Regions from separate parts of the Micromonospora sp. NPDC005979 genome, predicted to be linked through region 2. Evidence: riboswitches for the same ligand, from Rfam matches in the RefSeq annotation. Region 2 holds a riboswitch; the other holds the start of a gene.

Region 1 (3,540 bases), on a different contig from region 2:
CCGGCGATCGAGGCGATCGTCGCGGTCGGAGCGACAGCCACCAGCAGCGAGTTGCGCAGCCCGTACTCCTCGACCTCCTGGCGTAGCGCGGCCCAGCGCGCGGTCTGCGTACCCTCGACACCCCACAGGTCCGGTTGCAGGCGGCCCCGCGCGGCCCGGGTCTGCGCGAACGCCGGGTGTGCGCCGAACTGGCGGGCCAGGTCGGCGGAGGTCTCCAGCGCGGTCAGGTACAACTCCTCGCTGATCCGGGTGGACAGCTCCCGCGCGGCCGGGGCGTCGAACGGCAGCCGCAGCGCGAAGAACACGTCCTGCAACCCCATCAGCCCGAGCCCGACCGGCCGCCAACGGGGGTTGCTCGCCGCCGCCTGCGGGGTCGGGTAGTAGTTGATGTCGATGACCCGGTCGAGGAACGTCACCGCCGTCCGGACCGTGGCGCGCAGCCGCTCCCAGTCGATGCCGTCATCGGTCAGGTGGGCGGCGACGTTCACCGAGCCGAGGTTGCACACGGCGGTCTCGTCGTCGCTGGACACCTCGATGATCTCGGTGCAGAGGTTCGAGAGGTGCACCACGTTGCCCGGCTCGGCCGTCTGGTTGCACAGCCGGTTGGCCGCGTCCTTGAAGGTCATCCAGCCGTTGCCGGTCTGGGCCAGGGTGCGCATCATCTTCCCGTACAGCTCGCGGGCCGGCACCTGCCGCACGTAGCGGCCCTGTGCCTCGGCGGCCCGGTACGCGGCGTCGAACCGCTCGCCCCACAGGTCCGGCAGTTCGGGCACCTCGTCGGGGTCGAACAGCGACCACATCTCGTCGGCCTCGACCCGGCGCATGAACTCGTCCGGGACCCAGTTGGCCAGGTTGAGATTGTGCGTACGCCGGGCGTCCTCGCCCGTGTTGTCCCGGAGCTGGAGGAACTCCTCGATGTCCGGGTGCCACGGCTCCAGGTAGACGCAGGCCGCGCCCTTTCGCCGCCCGCCCTGGTTGACCGCCGCGACGCTCGCGTCCAGTGTGCGCAGCCACGGCACGATGCCGTTGGACTGCCCGTTCGTGCCCCGGATCAGCGCGCCACGGGACCGGACCCGGGAGTACGCGATACCGATGCCACCGGCGAACTTGGACAGGTTTGCGACCTGGGCGTAGCGCGCGTAGATCGAGTCCAGTTCGTCGCGCGGCGAGTCCACGAGATAGCACGAGGACATCTGGGTGTGTCGGGTGCCGGAGTTGAACAGGGTCGGCGAGCTGGGCAGATAAGCGAGGCTGGACATCAGCCGGTAGAAGTCGACCGCCTCGTCCGGCGTACGGGACAGGCCGCAGGCCACCCGTAGCAGCCAGTACTGCGGGGTCTCCAGCACCAGCCGGGTGGTGGGGTGACGCAGCAGGTACCGGTCGTAGACGGTGCGCAGGCCGAAGTACTCGAAGCGACGGTCGCCGTCGGGGTCGACGGCGTCGTCGAACGTCTCCGCGTGCGCGGCGACGAACGCGGCGGTCTCGTCACCGATCAGACCCTCGGCGTGGCCGGCCCGGATCGCCGCGCTGAACGAGGTGATGCCCTGCCGCCGCACCTCCTTGTCGACGTAGCCGGCCAACAGCCGCGCGGCCAGGCGCGAGTACTGCGGCTCCGCACCGATCATCTCGGCCGCCGTCTGGATCGACAGCCGGTCCAGCTCGGCGGTCGTCGCGCCGTCGTAGAGGCCGCTGATCGTACGGGTGGCCACCCGCATCGGGTCGACCTCGGTCAGGTCGTCGGCCCACCGCTCGACCGCTCGGACGATCTTGTTCACGTCCACGGCCTCGGTGCCGCCGTCGCGCTTGCGCACCTGCATCGGGGTCCGCCGCGCGGCCTCGCCGCTGACCGGGACCACCTCGGTGACTGTCACCACTCACTCCTCGGGAGTTCGAGACCTCAAGGGCCCTCGGACGCGGGGAGACGGACGCCGTCGACGCCACGCCAGCGTGGGCGTGGGTCAGGTGGCGTCAGCCGTTCCGCGCGGCCTCGGACCGCCCCGCACCCGAGGTTCGGGTACGCGGCGCGCTGGCAGGTCTTCGGACTCGCGGGCGCGACCGGGCCGGCCGGTCACCTACTGGCCGTCGCTTCCCAGGCCGTTGGCCCAGTGCTGATGACGGCGGTCGTTCCCACTCACCGCTGCGGGACAGTCCCGGACTTCCACCGGGTTCCCTCTTGCCTCGACCACTCACCAGGAGTGGCCGAACCAGCTGCGGTCGACACCATATATAGGGGCGAGCACGTTTGTCACACCCCACATGTCGGGTCCCGCGTGTCGCGGTCGACGATGACGACCCTCGTCGATCAGCTCGGTAGCCGGCCGACGGGCGGTGACGCCCCGACCGTCGCCATCGGCTTGACCGAGGCGAACCGGCACCGATACGGTCGACCCACTATCTGCGGCGACGCGAGGGAAGCCGGTGAGAATCCGGCGCGGTCGCGCCACTGTGAGCGGCCCCCAGCCCGGGGGGCGCGAGCCAGGACGCTCGGTCGTCCGCAGCCTTGCGATGGGGACGCGTCATCCCCGAGGAGGTTCGTTCACGCATGTCCAGCTCCACGTCCAGCCAGCCGCTGGCACACCCCGCTGTCCCGACCCGTCTCCTGTGGACGGTCCTGGCCACCGTCGCCGTGCTCGCCCTGCTGACCTACCTCGTCGCCTTCGACCAGGGCGCGGTCTCGCGCAGCGGGATGTACCTGCACGAGCTGATGCACGACGGCCGGCACCTGCTCGGTGTCCCGTGCCACTGACCGGCACCGGCACCGCACCCACGTTCGTCACGGTCCTGCTGCGCGGGCTCCTCGCCGGCCTGGTGGCCGGCCTGCTCGCCGGGACGTTCGCCTTCGTCGTCGGCGAACCACACGTCGAGGCGGCCATCGCCATCGAGGAAGCGGCCACCCAGGCCGAGCCCGCCGCCGACGGGCACCAGCACGCCGAGGCCGTCGCCGACGGGCACCAGCACGGCGAGGAGGCCCTGGTCGGCCGCAACGGCCAACGCGGCGGCCTGTTCCTGGCCACCGGCCTGTTCGGCGCCGCCATGGGCGGCCTGCTGGCCAGCGCGTACGTCCTGCTGGCCCGTCGGCGGCGGACCGCCGACGACGGGCGGTCCGGGTTGTCGCTGGCCGGCGGTGCGCTGCTCGGCGCGGTGATCGTGCCGTTCCTCAAGTACCCGCCGAATCCACCGGCCGTCGGCGACCCGTCCACCATCAACCAGCGCACGGTCACCTACCTGCTGATGGTGGTACTCGGCCTGGTCGCGGTCTGGTCCGGTTCGCTCGGCTACCGATCGGTGGGTGAGCACGCGCCGGTGTGGCTGCGGGCCAGCGCGGCGGTCGGCGGTTTCCTGCTGGTCACCGTCGTGTCCTATGTGGTGCTGCCGTCGTTCCAGGAGGTCCCCGGCGACTTCCCCGCGACGCTGCTGTGGAGCTTCCGGCTCGCCTCGCTCGGCACCCAGATGGTGCTGTGGACCGGCATCGGCCTGCTCTTCGCCGCCCTGATGCACCGCCAGCGCGCGGTCGCCGGCGCACGACTGGCCGGGTGAGCG
Region 2 (3,540 bases):
GAAATCGTCGAAGTCGTCCGCGTCGGGCATCGCCTCGGTGTGCAGGTCGTGGTGCAGCTCGGCGGCGCGGACCAGGTCCCAGATCTGCGCCCGCACGGTCGGCACCTTGGCCGGGTCGAGCGCCTGCACGGTGGCGTACTCGTCGAGCAGTTGCTCCAGTTTGGCCAGGTCGCCGTAGGTCTCGGCGCGGGCCATCGGCGGCACCAGGTGGTCGACGACCACGGCGTGTGCCCGTCGCTTGGCCTGGGTGCCCTCGCCGGGGTCGTTGACGATAAACGGGTAGACCAGCGGCAGGTCCGCGAGGACCGCGTCGGGCGCGCAGTCGGCGGCCAGGCCGAGCCCCTTGCCGGGCAGCCACTCCAGGGTGCCGTGCTTGCCCAGGTGCACCACGGCGTCCGCGCCGAAGCCGCCGTCCGCGACCGGCGCGGCGAGCCAGCGGTACGCGGCCAGGTAGTGGTGGCTCGGCGGCAGGTCCGGGTCGTGGTAGATGGCGATCGGGTTCTCCCCGAAACCACGCGGCGGCTGGATCAGCAGCGCCACGTTGCCGAAGCGCAGTCCGGCCAGCACGATGTCCCCGCCGTCGGTGTACAGCTCGCCGGGCGGCTCGCCCCAGTGCTGCCGCATCCGCTCACGCAGCTCGACCGGGACCCCCTCGAACCAGCGCCGGTACGTCTGCCCCGGTATCCGGGCCTCGGCGGCGGCCAACTGCTCCGGGGTGAGCCACTCCACGTCGTGCCCGCCGGCGGCGATCAGCGCGTGGATCAGCGCGTCACCGTCCGTGGGCGGCGGCGTGCCCCCGAGGTCGTAGCCCGCCTCGGCGAGCGCGGCGAACAGCCGGACCGCCGAGGCCGGGGTGTCCAACCCGACGGCGTTGCCGACCCGCGAGTGCTTGGTGGGGTACGAGCTGAGCACCACGGCGATCCGCTTGTCGGCGTTCGGCACGTCGCGCAGCCGGGCGTGCCGCACCGCGATGCCGGCGACGCGGGCGGCCCGCTCGGGGTCGGCGGCGTACACCGAGAGCCCGTCGGCGTCGACCTGCTTGAACGAGAACGGCACCGTGACGATCCGGCCGTCGAACTCGGGGATGGCCACCTGCATCGCCGCGTCCAGCGGGGACAGTCCGGCGTCGCTGCCGGCCCACTGCTCACGTGTGCTGGTGAGGCAGAGCGCCTGGATGACCGGCACGTCCAAGGCGGCGAGCGCGCCGACGTCCCAGGCGTCCTCGTCGCCGCCGGAGGAGGCGTCCGCGGCGACCGCGCCGCCGGCCGCGAGGACGGTGACCAGCAACGCGTCGCAGCGGGCGAACAGCCCGAGCGGGCCGGCGCCGGTGGTCAGCCCGCGCAGCGAGCCGCAGAAGATCGGCAGTGGGTTGCCGCCGGCCGCGCGGACCGCCTCGGCCAGCACGTCGACGAACGCGGTGTTGCCGGCCAGGGCGTGCGCCCGGTAGAAGACGATTCCGATGGTGGGCCGATCCGGTTCGGTGGGGTGCTCGCCGTGCACGCCGTACGCCGGGGTCGGCGTGGGCGGGGCGAATCCCTCACCGGTGAGCAGGACCGTGTCGGAGAGGAACCGGGCCAGCTCCCCCAGGTTGTCCGGGCCACCCTCGACCAGGTACGCGAGGGCCTGGGCGACCACCCCGGACGGCACGGTGGAGACCGCCATCAGCTCCGCGTCGGGCAGCGCCTCGCCGCCGAGGACGACCGTGGGCACGCCGCTGGCGAGCACGGCGGCGAGGCCGTCCGGCCACGCCTGCCGACCGCCGAGCAGGCGTACGACGGCGAGGTCGACCCCGTCGAGCAGGGCGGGCACCTCGTCGGCCGCCACCCGGGCGGGGTTGGCGAGCCGGTAGTCGGCGTCGCTGGCGCGGGCGGCCAGCAGGTCGGTGTCGGCGGTGGAGAGCAGCAGAATGCGCACGGCAGGCTCCGGACGGTAACGTCGGCGCGCTCGCGAAAGCGGTTCGGCGACGACGTGCGGGTGGGCGCGGGGTTCAGCGGGCACCGCGACCCGGACCGCTCACCGGCACGGGGCAGGCGGCAACGGGTGGCGTGGCGCGGAACTCAGCGGGAAACGACGCCCAAGCGAGCGGATGCCGGCGCGGTCGTGCGGCCGGGTCGGGTCGCGGCGGTGCGACCGCCGCTCGGGGTACGACGGTGCTCGTCGGTGCGCAAGACGCCATGCGTCATCGGGTCCTCCTCGGGTGTCCACGCCCTGGGGTACGTCCCGACGGCCGAAGTATCCTGGCTTCCGGATCGACGCTCTCCCCCGGCCTTCCAACCGCAGACACACGGCCGTGACTCGCGAGGGGGGATCACTCCCCGGTGACAGTGGCGGGACCGCGTCGGATTCGCACCGACTTCCTTGACTGCCGTCAGGCCGCGAATGCTGCCACACCCTCGCGCCGCCGGTCAACGCCGCCCCGACCCCGCCCGGGTGGGAGTGACGCACCGACGCTCCGGCGGGTGGCGCGGCGGCGGATCGGCGCACCGCGATGCCCCCCGGACCTGCACCCACCGTCCTTTGCTCTGCTTCCCCATAGGCGACACTGCGGCCCGCTGACTGTCGCGTATAGGGAAGCAGAGCAAAGGACGCTTCACACGCCCTGGCCAGCGCGATCGCTCAGCGTGGCGCCGCCCATCCGGGACGCTGGTCGGTCAGCCGGGCCCCGCGGGGACTCGGGGACGGTCTGACGCGGTGGGCTCAGCGGGCGTGGCGTTCCGGGTGTGCCCGATTCCACACCCGCATCCGCTCCGGGTAGCCGGTGCGGGCCGCCTCGTACAGCGGCACCGCGTGTTTGCGGGCGATGTCGCCCGCCGCACGGGGTGTGCCGGTGCGACGACGGATCCACTCCCCGTCGTGGGCGATCGCGACGACGGTGGTGTCGGTGGCTGTCGTCTCCGGTTCCAGGTAGAACTCCACGCCCCGCCGGCTGGTGACGAACGCCTCCAGCGCGGCAAGGTCCTCCCGGGTGGCCTCACGGTCCAGCTTCGTCGGCGTCGCCTCGGCGCTTCGAGACCGCCGGTTGAACCAGCCCATGCCCAGCCCCTCTCCTTCGACTCCGCTCCCAGTTGAGCACCGATTCCTGGCAATACGCTGCACGGCGGGTGGGAGAAATCTGACTCGTCCGGGGCGGAACCCGACGCGCGCGGGTGGTGTCATCAGTGCGAGTCCGACCGGAGGTTCCCCTGGACGACGACGTGCTCGTCAGCCGCGCCCGAACCGGTGACCTGGAGGCGTACGAGCTCCTGGTCGCCCGGCACACCGCGTCCGCGTACCGGACGGCGGTGCTGCTCGGCGCGGGTTCGGACTCCGAGGACGTCGTCCAGGAGGCGTTCGTGAAGGGCTACCGCAAGCTGTCCCGCTATCGGGGAGAGTCGTCCTTCCGCTCCTGGTTGCTCGCGATCGTCGCCAACGAGACCCGCAACCTGCACCGCTCCCGCACGCGCCGGGACGGCCTGGTCCTGCGGGCGGCGGCGAACCCCCCGCCCGAGGTCACCGAGGATGACGCCCTCGACGCCGTCCTGGCCGTCGAGCGTCGGGCCG

Evidence for each region. A riboswitch is a leader RNA that binds a small molecule or an ion and turns the genes downstream of it on or off. The one in region 2 is predicted to bind cobalamin.
Region 1: another riboswitch for cobalamin. It lies ahead of ABZ272_RS12725 (ribonucleoside-diphosphate reductase subunit alpha); the one in region 2 lies ahead of cobN (cobaltochelatase subunit CobN).

What each region holds. Positions count from the first base shown of each region.
Region 1 is NZ_JBEXUR010000006.1:167,758-171,297, forward strand. Features, by position in the region: gene ABZ272_RS12725 (ribonucleoside-diphosphate reductase subunit alpha) at 1-1,817, opposite strand, end outside; cobalamin riboswitch at 2,011-2,224, opposite strand; cobalamin riboswitch at 2,411-2,484, shown strand; gene ABZ272_RS12730 (CbtB domain-containing protein) at 2,543-2,746, shown strand; gene ABZ272_RS12735 (CbtA family protein) at 2,737-3,537, shown strand; gene ABZ272_RS12740 (histidine phosphatase family protein) at 3,534-3,540, shown strand, end outside.
Region 2 is NZ_JBEXUR010000010.1:180,734-184,273, forward strand. Features, by position in the region: gene cobN (cobaltochelatase subunit CobN) at 1-1,914, opposite strand, end outside; cobalamin riboswitch at 2,231-2,360, opposite strand; gene ABZ272_RS18710 (hypothetical protein) at 2,698-3,033, opposite strand; gene ABZ272_RS18715 (RNA polymerase sigma factor) at 3,159-3,540, shown strand, end outside.